DNA from 2 places in the Streptomyces sp. NPDC048696 genome. Region 2 is predicted to be linked to the other one. Evidence: predicted binding sites of a transcription regulator. Region 2 holds the regulator's gene; the other holds the start of a gene.
The links. Region 2 encodes HrcA, which represses chaperone genes, less so after heat shock. Its sites were predicted from a motif close to TTNGCACTCNGNNNNNCNGAGTGCNAA; they were not measured.

Region 1 (6,676 bases), on a different contig from region 2:
GCGCGCCTCGCCGCCGCCATGGGACCCGGCGCCGCCGCGTGCCTCACCGGCGGCCGCTTCGGGAGTTCCGCCCCCGAACCACAGCACCGCCTCCTTCACGTCCCCGCCGTCCGAGATCCACTCGGCCTCGGCCTGCGGCGGGATCGCCTCGTGCGGGATACCGGGGGCGATCTTGAGCGCGGCGAACGGCGCCTTCAGGGCCGCGCCGACCGCCCACGACAGGGGTGGCGAGTACGCCTCCGGGTCGAAGATCCGCCCGCGCCCCCCACGCCGCGCCGGGTCCACGAACACCGCGTCCCACCCTGACGTGTCCACGTCCGCCACATCCGCGCACCGCACCTCGATCAGCTCGGCGAGCCCGAGCGCCGCCGCGTTGGCGCGGGCGACCTCGGCCGTGAGCTCGTCGCGGTCCACCGCGAGGACGGCGATGCCCGCGCGGGCCAGCGCGAGCGCGTCGCCGCCGATGCCGCAGCAGAGGTCGGCGACCCCGCGTACGCCGTGCGAGGCGAAGACCCCGGCGCGGTAGGCGGCCACCGAGGCCCGGGTCGACTGCTCGACGCCGTTGGGCGTGAAGTACATCCGGTACGCGTCGTCCGCGCCGAACTTCGCCACCGCACGCTGGCGCAGCCGCGCCTGCGCCAGCGCCGCCGAGACCAGCTCGGGGGCGTGCGTGCGGCGCAGCCGGGTCGCCACCGCCAGTTCCTGGGACGGGTCGTAGTCGCGGAGCGAGTCCAGCAGGCCCCGGCCCTCGGGGGTGAGCAGGGCGCGGAAGGAGTCGAGGTCGTTCACCTGCCCCATTGTGGGCCAGGCGGGGGACGGGGCGCGTCCTGTGGCGGGTGTCGCCCCGGGGATCGGGCCCGGCGCTGACAGGATGCGGCGGCATGCAGCTAGTACGACAAAAGGAAGAATTCAGACCGGTCGGACCACCTGAATCGCTCGGACCACCCCAATCGCTCGGACCATCCGGACCACTCGGGGCATCGGCATCGCGCGGCGCTCCGCGCCCACCGCGCGCCCCGCGCACGCGCCGCACGCCCTGTCTCGTTCTCGCCGGTCTCGTCGCCGCCGCGCTCGCCTCCGGGTGCGCCGCCGAGGAGCCGGGCGGCGGGCGGCACGGGAGCAAGCCCGCCGGTGGGTCGCAGGCGTACCAGAACGACGCCGCCCGCGCCCTGGCCGGCTACTCCGACCAGCTCAAGGAGGCACAGGCCGCGCGGGTCGCCGCCACCAAGAAGTGGAAGCTGGCCAAGGTGCCGCTGGCCGCGCCCGCCCCGCCCGCCGTCAAACCGAAGATCACCAACCGGCCGGGGTTCGAGACCGACGGCGGGGACTCGCTGCCGCCCGTCTTCACCACCGTGCCGACCAAGAAGCGGATCGTCTTCCTCACCATCGACGACGGGGCCGAGAAGGACCCGGCGCTGCTGAAGATGATGCAGGAACTGCGCATCCCGTACAGCGCGTTCCTCAGCGACTACCTCGTCCGCACCGACTACCCGTACTTCAAGCGGATGCAGGGCCTCGGCGTCACCCTCAACAACCACACCCTCAACCACCGCTATATGCCCGCGCTTTCGTACGACACCCAGCACCACGAGATCTGCGACCAGCAGGACAAGATCGAGAAATGGGCGGGCAAACGGCCCCGGCTCTTCCGGCCGCCATACGGCAACTACAACGAGGACACGCTGCGCGCGGCTCAGTCGTGTGGCGTCAAAGCCGTGCCCTTGTGGGCGGCGGAGGCGTTTCCCGATCACATGGAATGGCGCGAGTGGGACCGCGACCTGCACCCCGGCGACATCATCCTCACCCATTTCCGGGGACGCGAGGACTGGAAGGGCACCATGCCCGACATGATCCGCAACGTCATGAAGGTGGTCACCGACAAGGGGTACGCGGTGGCCAGGCTGGAGGACTACGTATGACACGCGCGCACCGGCGGCTGGCCGGTCTGCTGGTGGCCGGTGCGCTCGCGGTCTCGCTGTTCTCCATGGCGGGCTGCGCGCAGTCCGTCGACCCGATCGGGCGCCTCGGCCGCAAGGCGGCGGCGAAGGTCGCGCCCCGCACGGGCGGGCGCGAGGCCGCCGCACGGCGGTGGGGGCTCGCGGGACCGCTCCCGCCCGCCCCCGCGCCCCCCGCGCGCCGCCTCGCACTTCCGTTCGTGGTGGACCGGGTGCCGCTGCCCGACCGGCAGAAGGTCGTCTTCGTGACGTACGACGGAGCCGTACGGGACCCCGCGCTCCAGCGGATGGTCCGCGAGCTGAAGCTGCCCGTCTCCACCTTCGCCGCGCCGTCCGGCCACGCCACCGACCTGCGGGCGCTGCCGTACGAGGGGCAGCGGGCGGAGATCTGCGGGCGCGGGGTGCGGCCGCAGCTGTTCCGCCCGCCGTCCGGGGCGTACAACGCGGACACCCTGCGGGCGGCGCGGGCGTGCGGGGTGCGGTCGCTGGTGCTGTGGCGGGCGTCGATGTCGGCGCGGGGGGACGCGTTGCGCTACCGCTCGGGGGCGCGGCTGCGTCCCGGCGACATCGTGCTGGCCCGCTGCACCGGCCCGGGCACCCCGGCGGCGCGCGCCGCGCGGATGCTGAGGCGGATCCAGGAGCAGGGGTTCACCGTGGGGCGGCTGGAGGATTACATGTAGGGGCTCGTGGTTCGCCTGCGGGCCGCGCCGGGCTTGTCGCCACCCGAAACAACCGCACCGGGAAAGCGCCCCCCACGTCCGCGAATCCGGCCGCCACGGCCATCGGCTTGGCACTCCGCTTGACCGAGTGCTAACCGCCGTCCTAGTCTCGGCTCTGGCACTCCCCACCGGAGAGTGCCAACACAGCGACGGGCAGGTCCGGCACCCGCGACGACGGATCCACCTGGTCGCCACCCCAAACAGTTAACCCCGTGAGATCTCCGAAGGGGGAGACCGGATCGTGACGACCGCCAGCTCCAAGGTTGCCATCAAGCCGCTTGAGGACCGCATCGTGGTCCAGCCGCTCGACGCCGAGCAGACCACGGCCTCCGGCCTGGTCATTCCGGACACCGCGAAGGAGAAGCCCCAGGAGGGCGTCGTCCTCGCCGTGGGCCCGGGCCGCTTCGAGAACGGCGAGCGCCTTCCGCTCGACGTCACCGTCGGCGACGTCGTGCTCTACAGCAAGTACGGCGGCACCGAGGTGAAGTACAACGGCGACGAGTACCTCGTCCTCTCGGCTCGCGACGTGCTCGCGATCATCGAGAAGTAATCGCTTCACCGGCACATGTGCCTGAGCTGCGCCCCTGGTCAACCCGCTAGCCGGGCGGCGAGGGGCGCAGTTTTCATTCACCGAGTTTTCCGAGAGGGCTGAACCGCTCCCATGGCGAAGATCCTGAAGTTCGACGAGGACGCCCGTCGCGCCCTTGAGCGCGGCGTCAACAAGCTTGCCGACACGGTCAAGGTGACGATCGGCCCCAAGGGCCGCAACGTCGTGATCGACAAGAAGTTCGGCGCTCCCACCATCACCAACGACGGTGTCACGATCGCCCGCGAGGTCGAGCTCGACGACCCGTACGAGAACCTGGGCGCCCAGCTCGTGAAGGAGGTGGCGACCAAGACCAACGACATCGCGGGTGACGGCACCACCACCGCCACCGTGCTGGCCCAGGCGCTGGTCCGCGAGGGCCTGCGCAACGTCGCCGCCGGCGCCTCCCCGGCCGCCCTGAAGAAGGGCATCGACGCGGCGGTCAAGGCCGTCTCGGACGAGCTGCTCGCGACCGCCCGCCCGATCGAGGACAAGTCCGACATCGCCGCCGTGGCCGCGCTCTCCGCGCAGGACACCCAGGTCGGCGAGCTCATCGCCGAGGCGATGGACAAGGTCGGCAAGGACGGTGTCATCACCGTCGAGGAGTCCAACACCTTCGGCCTGGAGCTGGAGTTCACCGAGGGCATGGCCTTCGACAAGGGCTACCTGTCCCCGTACATGGTCTCCGACCAGGAGCGTATGGAGGCCGTCCTCGACGACCCGTACATCCTGATCAACCAGGGCAAGATCTCCTCGATCCAGGACCTGCTGCCGCTGCTTGAGAAGGTCATCCAGGCCGGCTCCTCCAAGCCGCTCCTGATCATCGCCGAGGACGTCGAGGGCGAGGCCCTGTCGACCCTGGTCGTCAACAAGATCCGCGGCACGTTCAACGCCGTGGCCGTCAAGGCCCCGGGCTTCGGCGACCGCCGCAAGGCGATGCTCCAGGACATGGCCACCCTCACCGGTGCCACCGTCATCGCCGAGGAGGTCGGCCTCAAGCTCGACCAGGCCGGTCTGGACGTGCTGGGCTCCGCCCGCCGCGTGACCGTCACCAAGGACGACACCACGATCGTCGACGGCGGTGGCAACAGCGCCGACGTGACCGGCCGTGTCGCGCAGATCAAGGCCGAGATCGAGTCCACGGACTCCGACTGGGACCGCGAGAAGCTGCAGGAGCGCCTGGCGAAGCTCGCCGGCGGTGTCTGCGTGATCAAGGTCGGCGCCGCCACCGAGGTGGAGCTCAAGGAGAAGAAGCACCGCCTTGAGGACGCCATCTCGGCGACCCGCGCCGCGGTCGAGGAGGGCATCGTCTCCGGCGGTGGCTCCGCGCTCGTCCACGCCGTCAAGGTGCTCGACGGCGGCCTGGGCAAGTCCGGCGACGAGGCCACGGGTGTCGCGGTCGTCCGCCGCGCCGCCGTCGAGCCGCTGCGCTGGATCGCCGAGAACGCCGGTCTTGAGGGTTACGTCATCACCTCGAAGGTCGCCGAGCTCGACAAGGGCCAGGGCTTCAACGCCGCCACCGGCGAGTACGGCGACCTGGTCAAGGCCGGCGTCATCGACCCGGTCAAGGTGACGCGCTCCGCCCTGGAGAACGCCGCTTCCATCGCCTCCCTGCTGCTCACGACCGAGACCCTGGTCGTCGAGAAGCCGGCCGACGATGAGGCCGACGCCGGTCACGGCCACGGTCACGGCCACAGCCACTGACGTCGTACGACGGCTGGGCTCGCGTAGGCAGATACGCGTGAAGGCCCCCGTTCCCGCCATTTCGGCGGGGGCGGGGGCCTTCCCCGTTGCCGTGTTCCCGGTTTCGGGAGGCTTTCGGCGGCTCAGTCGATGGCGCCCAGCTGCCTCATCAGCTTCATGGCGTCGTAGTGCCACCAGCCTTCCTGGATCTTGTCGTTCTTGAACCGGAAGATCGTGGTGCCGGTCATGGTGACCTGCTTGCCGGAGGCCGGGATGCCCATGAAGTCACCCTTGTGGGTGGCCTTCCAGGTCCACAGCGTCACCACGTCGTCGCCCTCGCAGATCTGCCGGTCGAGGTCGAAGGTGTAGTCGAAGGCCGCCCGCCACCCGGTGACGTCGTCGCGTATCCCGTCGGAGCCGACGACCGTGTCCTTCTCCTTGAGGACGTCGTGGTCGGCGTAGTCGGCCGCGAACACCTCGTTGATCGCGTCGAGGTTGCCGCCCGTGGCGATCTCGTGGAAGAACCGGCGGGCGGTTGACGCGTTCAACTGGTCGTTGCGCACCACATCCAGGTCCGTGAAGGTGGGCATACCGTCGCAGAGCGCCACCATCTCCTCGAAGATCCGGTTGGTCTCCGGGAGGTTCGAGTTGGCCATGGCCTCTTCGTACGAGGGAAATTCGACGATCTCGACGAAGTGGGAGGCGTCGGAGCGGTCCTTGCCGATGACGTTGTGGGAGGCGGTCCGCTTGCCCTTGGTCAGCTCGATCCACTGATCCATGAGCTGGTCCAGGTCGCTGAACCGCTCGGTCTTGAAGTCGATTATCTGTGCGAATGTCATGGCGTCTCCCGGCTGGCTCGGGGTGCGATACATCCATTTTAGTGAGATTTGACCAGGCCGGGCGGGGGAGCGGGGCGGCGACCGGCGAGGGCGTGCCGGGAGCGCGGCGGGGGCGTGGCGGCGGGCGTGGCGGCTCACGCCGAGTGGTGCAGGGCCGCCGGGAGTACGGGGTCGGCGAACGGCACCCCGGCCGCGTACCGCTCCAGCTCGTCGAGCGCCTGGTCGGCCATCCGGTGCAGCTCGTTGCCGAGCGACCCGGCGATGTGCGGGGTGAGCAGTACATTGGGCAGGTCGTACAACGGGCTCTCACGGGGCGGGAGTTCGGGCTCGGTGACATCCAGTACGGCGTGCAGCCGGCCGGAGACCAGCTCGCCGAGCAGGGCGGACTCGTCCACCAGGGACCCGCGCGCGGTGTTCACCAGTGTCGCCCCGTCGGGCATCGCGGCCAGCTGGCGGGCGCCGATCATGTGCTCGGTGGCCGGGAGCTGGGGTGCGTGCACCGAGACGACACTGCTGCGGGCGCAGAGCGCGTCCAGGCCGACGAGCTCTACGCCCAGCTCCGCCGCCTCGACCGCGTCCATGTACGGGTCGTGCAGCAGCACCCGGAAGTCGAACGGCCGCAGCAGTTCGATCACCCGGCGGCCGATCCGGCCCGCCCCGACCAGGCCGATCGTGCGGTGGTAGTTGCCGGCGCCGTCGGATTCCCGCAGCCAGTCGTGCGGGGCGCGCAGCCCGGCGTACCGCTGGGCGGCGGGCAGCACGCGCTTGCCCGCGAACAGGATCGCGGCCAGCGTGTACTCGGCTACCGGCAGCGCGTTGGCGGCCGCCGCCGAAGTCACCGCGATGCCCCGGTCCCAGCACGCGTCGGTGATGTGGTGCTTCACCGACCCGGCG
Region 2 (6,676 bases):
GCGGGTCCGCGAGCGCGGACCGCGCTGCGAGGCCGTGCCGAAGAACGCGTCCATGATGTCCGAGAAGTTCCCGAAGCCGCCCGCGCCGAAGCCGCCCGCGCCACCGCCGCCGGAGGACGACAGGGGGTCGCCGCCGAGGTCGTAGACCTGCTTCTTCTGCGGGTCCGACAGCACCTCGTAAGCGGCGTTGATCTCCTTGAACCGCTCCTGGGTCTTGGGGTCGGGGTTCACATCGGGGTGAAGTTCCCTCGCCAGCCGGCGGAACGCCTTCTTGATCTCGTCCTGCGATGCGTCGCGGCGTACGCCCAGTACGGCGTAGTAGTCCGTGGCCACTTACGACTCCGCCAGGATCTGTCCGACGTAACGTGCCACTGCGCGTACCGCTCCCATCGTTCCGGGGTAATCCATGCGGGTCGGGCCGACCACGCCGAGTTTGGCGACCGCCTCGCCGCCCGAACCGTAGCCGACCGAGACGACGGACGTGGAGTTCAGCCCTTCATGGGCGTTCTCATGCCCGATTCGTACGGTCATGCCCGATTCCTTGGCCTCGCCGAGCAGTTTGAGGAGCACGACCTGCTCCTCAAGTGCCTCCAGCACCGGCCGAATGGTCAGGGGAAAATCATGTCCGAAGCGGGTCAGATTGGCGGTGCCGCCGATCATCAACCGCTCCTCGGTCTCTTCGACCAGGGTTTCGAGCAGGGTGGCCAGGACCGTCGAAACGGTTCCTCGGTCCTCCGGCTCGAAGGACTCCGGCAGGTCCTGCACCAGCTGCGGTACGTCGGCGAAGCGCCGCCCGACCACCCGGCTGTTGAGCCGGGCCCGCAGATCCGCGAGCGAGGTCTCGCCGAACGGCGCCGGGCAGTCGACCAACCGCTGCTCGACCCGCCCGGTGTCCGTGATGAGCACCAGCATGAGTCTGGCGGGCGCGAGTGAGAGCAGTTCCACATGCCGCACGGTCGAGCGTGTCAGCGACGGGTACTGCACCACGGCGACCTGCCGGGTCAGCTGGGCGAGCAGCCGCACGGTCCGCGCCACCACGTCGTCGAGGTCGACGGCGCCGTCCAAGAAGTTCTGGATGGCCCGCCGCTCCGGCGACGTCATCGGCTTGACGCCCGCGAGCTTGTCGACGAACAGCCGGTAGCCCTTGTCCGTGGGGATGCGACCGGCGCTGGTGTGAGGCTGGGCGATGAAGCCCTCCTCCTCCAGGACGGCCATGTCGTTGCGCACGGTCGCCGGCGAGACGCCGAGCGCGTGCCGCTCGGTCAGGGCCTTCGACCCCACCGGCTCCTCGGTCCCGACATAGTCCTGGACGATCGCGCGCAGGACCTCCAGTCTGCGTTCACTGAGCACCGCGCACACCTCCAGCTGTGGTCCCTGGCCGCTCTGCCTGGCACTCTGTGCGTTCGAGTGCCAGCATTCCCCCGGCCAGTGTACGGCCGACCGGTACACCCCTAGCAAGGGCGGCCACCCTTACCGCTCGCGGCGCGGTCGAGCGACGCGCCCGGTGACCCGGGATACCGTCGCGGTCATGGGCATCGACACGACGGACATCCGCTGGGAGGAGTCCGGCTGGGAACGCCTGGGCGACGGCGTCGGCCGCCGCAGGCTGCCCGGCTGGGACGCGACGGCCGGCCTGGTCGTCGGCGAGCGGGCGGTACTGCTGTACGACACGGGGTCCACGCTGCGCGAGGGCGCCGAACTGCGCGCCCAGGCGCAGGCGCTCGCCGGGCGCCGGGTCACCCACATCGCGCTCAGCCATCCGCACTTCGACCATGTGCTCGGCACGGCCGCGTTCTCGGGCGCCGAGGTGTACGGGGCGGTGGGCATCGACCGGGTCCTGGACGGCGAGGCCCTGAAGGCCGACGCGACGGCGCACGGGGTCCCGGCCGCGCAGGCCGCCGAAGCGGCCGACCTGCTGGTGCGGCCGCACCACTTCGTGAGCGGCGAGTGGACGCTGGACCTGGGCGGCCGACAGGTGCTCCTCGCCAACGTGGGCCCCGGCCACTCCGGCCACGACCTCGTGCTGCTGATCCCCGGCTCCCCCGAGATCGTCTTCTGCGGCGACCTGGTGGAGGAGTCCGGCGAGCCGCAGGCGGGCCCCGACGCGGTCCGCACCCGCTGGCCCGCCGCGCTGGACCGGCTGCTCGACCTGGGCGGGGAGGACGCGGTGTACGTGCCCGGGCACGGGGCGGTGGTGGACGCGGCGTTCGTACGGGGGCAACGGGCGTCGCTGGCGGCCCAATTCGGCGTGTCGTAACCCGCCCGGGGTCGGTGATCAGCCCGTATTCTCATCCGAATGCGCAGCTACAGCCCGGATCTGACCCCGCCCTGGAAGAAGCAGGCCCCGGCCCCCGAGGTCGCCGCCGAGCCCGATCTGGTGGTGGAGGAGGTGACGACCGGCTTCTGCGGGGCGGTGATCCGCTGCGAGGCGGGCACGGTGACGCTGGAGGACCGCTTCGGCAAGCACCGGGTGTTCCCGCTGGCGCCGCGCGGGTTCCTGCTGGAGGGCAAGGTGGTGACGCTGGTCCGCCCCTCGGCCGCGCCGTCCCGCCCCACCCGTACGGCGTCGGGGTCGGTGGCGGTGCCCGGGGCGCGGGCGCGGGTGGCGCGGGCGGGGCGGATCTATGTCGAGGGGCGCCACGACGCGGAGCTCGTGGAGAAGGTGTGGGGCGACGACCTGCGGATCGAGGGCGTCGTCGTCGAGTACCTGGAGGGCATCGACGACCTCCCCGCGATCGTCGCGGACTTCGCCCCCGGACCCGACGCGCGCCTCGGAGTCCTGGTCGACCACCTGGTCCCCGGCTCGAAGGAGTCCCGGATCGCGGCGGCGGTCACGGGCGAGCACGTCCTGATCGCCGGGCATCCGTACATCGACGTGTGGGAGGCGGTGAAGCCGGCGTCCGTCGGGATCGGGGGGTGGCCGGTGGTGCCGCGGGGTGTGGACTGGAAGACGGGGGTGTGCGCGGCCCTGGGCTGGCCCCCGCACACGGGCGCGGCGTGGCAGCACATCCTGTCCCGCGTCCACACGTACAAGGACCTGGAGCCGGAGCTGCTGGGCCGGGTGGAGGAGCTGATCGATTTCGTGACGGCGTAGTTGGGGACCGGGGTTTGGTTTTCCCCCACCCCACCCCTTCCCGAAACCCTCCGGGGGATCTGGTCGGCTGCGGCCCGGTGGGAACTGCGCGCGCAACCCAGCACGGTCGGCAGCCGGAGAGTGGGTGCAGGGGGCGCAGCCCCCGCGCGGGGTCCGGGGCGCAGCCCCGGGAAACCCTCCTCAACCCCCACCCGCCCCCGGAGGCCACGCGGCGGAGCCGCAAATGTCACAGCGGGAAGGTGCGGGGTGGGGGTCAATCCACCAGGTCGCGGACCACCGCGTCCGCCAGCAGCCGCCCCCGCAGCGTCAGCACCGCCCGGCCGTCGGCGTACGGGCCCGGGTCGAGCAGCCCGTCGGACAGCGCGCGGCGCGCCGCCGCGAGGCCCGTCGGGCGCAGCAGGGACAGCTCGCAGCCCGCGCGCAGGCGCAGTTCCAGGAGGATGCGCTCGACCCGGCGGTCCTCCGAGGACAGGACCTCCCGGCCCGCCCCCGGGCTGCGGCCGACGGACAGCGCCGACGCATACGCCCCGGGATGCTTCACGTTCCACCACCGCACGCCCCCCACATGGCTGTGCGCCCCCGGCCCCGCCCCCCACCAGTCCGCCCCGCGCCAGTACAGCTCGTTGTGCAGGCACCGCCCGGCCTCGGACGTGGCCCAGTTCGACACCTCGTACCAGTCGAAGCCCGCCTCGGCCAGCACCGAGTCGGCGATCAGATAGCGGTCCGCGTGGACGTCGTCGTCCGTCATCGGGACCTCGCCCCGGCGGATGCGCCGCGCCAGCTTGGTGCCCTCCTCGACGATCAGCGCGTACGCCGAGATGTGGTCGGGGCCCGCGCCGACCGCCGCCGCCAGCGACGCGCGCCAGTCGTCGTCCGACTCCCCGGGCGTCCCGTAGATCAGGTCCAGGTTGACGTGGTCGAACCCCGCCGCCCGCGCCTCGGCGACGCACGCCTCGGGGCGCCCCGGCGTGTGCGTACGGTCGAGGACCTTCAGTACGTGCTGCTTCGCGCTCTGCATGCCGAAGGACACCCGGTTGAAGCCGCCGGCCCGCAGCTCCTCCAGATACGCCCGGTCCACCGACTCGGGGTTCGCCTCCGTCGTCACCTCGGCGTCGTCCGCGAGCCCGAACTCGTCCCGTACCGCCGCCAGCATCCGGACCAGGTCACCCGCGGCGAGCAGCGTCGGCGTGCCACCGCCGACGAACACCGTACGGACCGGACGGTCGTCGTCGCCCAGCACCTTGCGGGCGAGGCGGATCTCGTCGATCAGGGTCGTGGCGTAGTTGTCCCGGGAGGCGAGCACGCCGCCGGAACCGCGCAGCTCGGTGGCGGTGTAGGTGTTGAAGTCGCAGTAGCCGCAGCGCGTGGCGCAGTACGGAACGTGCAGGTAGAAGCCGAGCGGCCGCTCCCCGGCGCCCTCCAGGGCGGAACCGGGCAGCGCCCCGTCCTCGGGCATGGGCTCACCATCGGGCAGTACGGAAGGCATGACCCCATTGTCCGCCACCCGTGGGGCGGCCCCGTCCCCCGACCGCGGCCCCGCCTCACCGCGCCTGTAGCACCAGCAGCGCCAGGTCGTCCTCCGGCGGCTTCGCGCCGAACGCGTACACCGCTCGCTTGATCCGTTCGGCGATCCCCGACGCGGGCAGCCCGGCGCACTGGGCGAGCGCCGTCGCCAGGCCGTCCTCGTCGTCGAACATCCGCGAGCCGGAGCGCCGCTCGGTCACCCCGTCGGTGACGCACAGCAGGCTGTCGCCGGGCATCAGCCGGAAGCTCTCGCTCTCGTACGCCGCCCCCTCGACCACGCCGATCAGCACCTGCGGCACCGCCGCCGCCCGTACCGCGCCGTCGGGGCTCAGCAGCAGCGGCAGCGGGTGCCCGGCGCTGGCCAGGGTGCAGCGGGCGCCGCCGCCCTGGTCCTCGGGGACCGGCACCAGCTCCCCGTACAGGAGGGAGAGGAACCTGGCCTGCGGGCCCTCGGGCATCTCGTGGCCGCCCGCCGTCGCGACCATCCGGGCGGCCGCCTCCGCCGCCTCGACGCCGTCGTCGACGAGCAGCTTGTTGAGGCGGTCGAGCACGTCGTGCACCGCGTACCCCTCACGCGCCAGGAGCCGCAGCCACGGCCGCACCAGGCCCGTGACGACCGCCGCCTCCGGGCCGCTGCCCTGGACGTCGCCGAGCGCGAAGCACCAGCGGCCGTCGGCGCCCGGGAACAGGTCGTAGAAGTCGCCCCCGGCCACCCCTTCGCCGCTCGGCTGGTAGACCAGCGCGCTGTCGACCCCCGGGATCTCCGCCACGCCCGCGGGCAGCAGCCCGCGCTGGAGCACCCGGCTGATGGTGACCTGCCGGGTGTACTGGCGCGCGGCGCCGATCGCCAGCGCCACCCGGCGTACGAAGTCCTCGACCAGGCCGGTGACCTCGTCCGGGAGCCGCATCAGGCCGCCCCGGCCGAGCATGAGCACGCCCACCGACCGGCCGCCCGCCACCATCCGGTAGGCGAGCGCCGCCCCGTCGTCCTCGTCCGGGCACGGCCAGGGCATCGGCACCGGTCCGCCGCGCGCCGACTCCGGCAGCCGGGGCGGCTCCTTCTCCAGGGCCGCCCGCAGCTCCTCGATGCCGGACTCGCGGGCGTGCCAGACCCGGGCGAGGCGCGGCGAGCCCAGCGGTCCGCCTGCCTCCGGGTCGAGCCAGATCGCACACCAGTCGGCGAGCCGGGGCACCAGGAGCTGCCCGGCGAGCGCCGCGATCATGTCCTCGTCGAACTGGCCCGCCAGCAGGTCGGACGCCTCGGCGAGGAAGGACAGCGCGCCCCGGTTGACCCAGTCCCGGTCGTGCTCGGACGAGGTGCGCCGGGGCGCGTTGGTGAGTATCTCGGCGGCGCGCAGGCCGCGTTGGAGGCGCGCGTCGGACCCGGGGTCGTAGTGGCCGTCCCCGTCGCCCCCGTCGCCCTCGCCGTCCGCCACCAGCTCCAGGCGGGCCCATACGGTCTTCATGCCCGTGCGGTAGGTGATGCCCCAGCTCTCCGAGAGCGCCGCCACCAGGTGCAGGCCCCGGCCGTATTCGGGCGCTCCGGGCTCGCGCGGGGCGCGCGGCTCGTTGTGGACGGCCCTGGCGGGATGGTGGTCGGAGACCTCCAGGACCACCCCGCCGAGGTCGCCGCCGGCCGGCTGCTCCAGACGGCAGACCAGCTCGACCGTGGTGCCGGCGTGCACCACCGCGTTGGTGACGAGCTCGTTGACCAGTATCGCCGCGTCGTCCGCGAGCCGGTCGCCGAGCCGGGTCGCGCCGGGCAGGTCCTGGTCCGTCCAGTCGGCGAGCGCGGCCCGCACGAAGCGGCGGGCGGCGGACGGGGCGAGCGGGTTGCCGGGCAGGCTGGTGCGGGCGCAGGACCGGGCGCCGTACTCCGTCGCGTCGGGCGGAGCGGGTGAGTTCAGTAGGCGGTTCACGCTCTCCCGCTGCGTTGGAATGGATCCCACGGTGCGGCTCCTGACCGGTTCTCACAATGCGCCGCTTTGACACCGACAGAGTGACAGACTGAGCGTGCCCATAAGCGCCGAGTCACCGAAGTGGGCCGAGATGAAGCAT

Region 1: groES (co-chaperone GroES) is a predicted target of HrcA. The motif match lies at 2,743-2,769, and genes of this name have one in related genera.

What each region holds. Positions count from the first base shown of each region.
Region 1 is NZ_JBICVJ010000015.1:72,916-79,591, reverse strand. It holds gene ACGFRG_RS28070 (methyltransferase domain-containing protein) at 1-798, opposite strand, end outside; gene ACGFRG_RS28065 (polysaccharide deacetylase family protein) at 882-1,919, shown strand; gene ACGFRG_RS28060 (polysaccharide deacetylase family protein) at 1,916-2,635, shown strand; gene groES (co-chaperone GroES) at 2,916-3,224, shown strand; gene groL (chaperonin GroEL) at 3,336-4,964, shown strand; gene ACGFRG_RS28045 (ester cyclase) at 5,087-5,782, opposite strand; gene ACGFRG_RS28040 (hydroxyacid dehydrogenase) at 5,917-6,676, opposite strand, start outside.
Region 2 is NZ_JBICVJ010000005.1:34,708-41,383, forward strand. It holds gene dnaJ (molecular chaperone DnaJ) at 1-333, opposite strand, end outside; gene hrcA (heat-inducible transcriptional repressor HrcA) at 334-1,350, opposite strand; gene ACGFRG_RS11855 (MBL fold metallo-hydrolase) at 1,529-2,257, shown strand; gene ACGFRG_RS11860 (DUF3097 domain-containing protein) at 2,297-3,094, shown strand; gene hemW (radical SAM family heme chaperone HemW) at 3,348-4,580, opposite strand; gene ACGFRG_RS11870 (SpoIIE family protein phosphatase) at 4,636-6,567, opposite strand.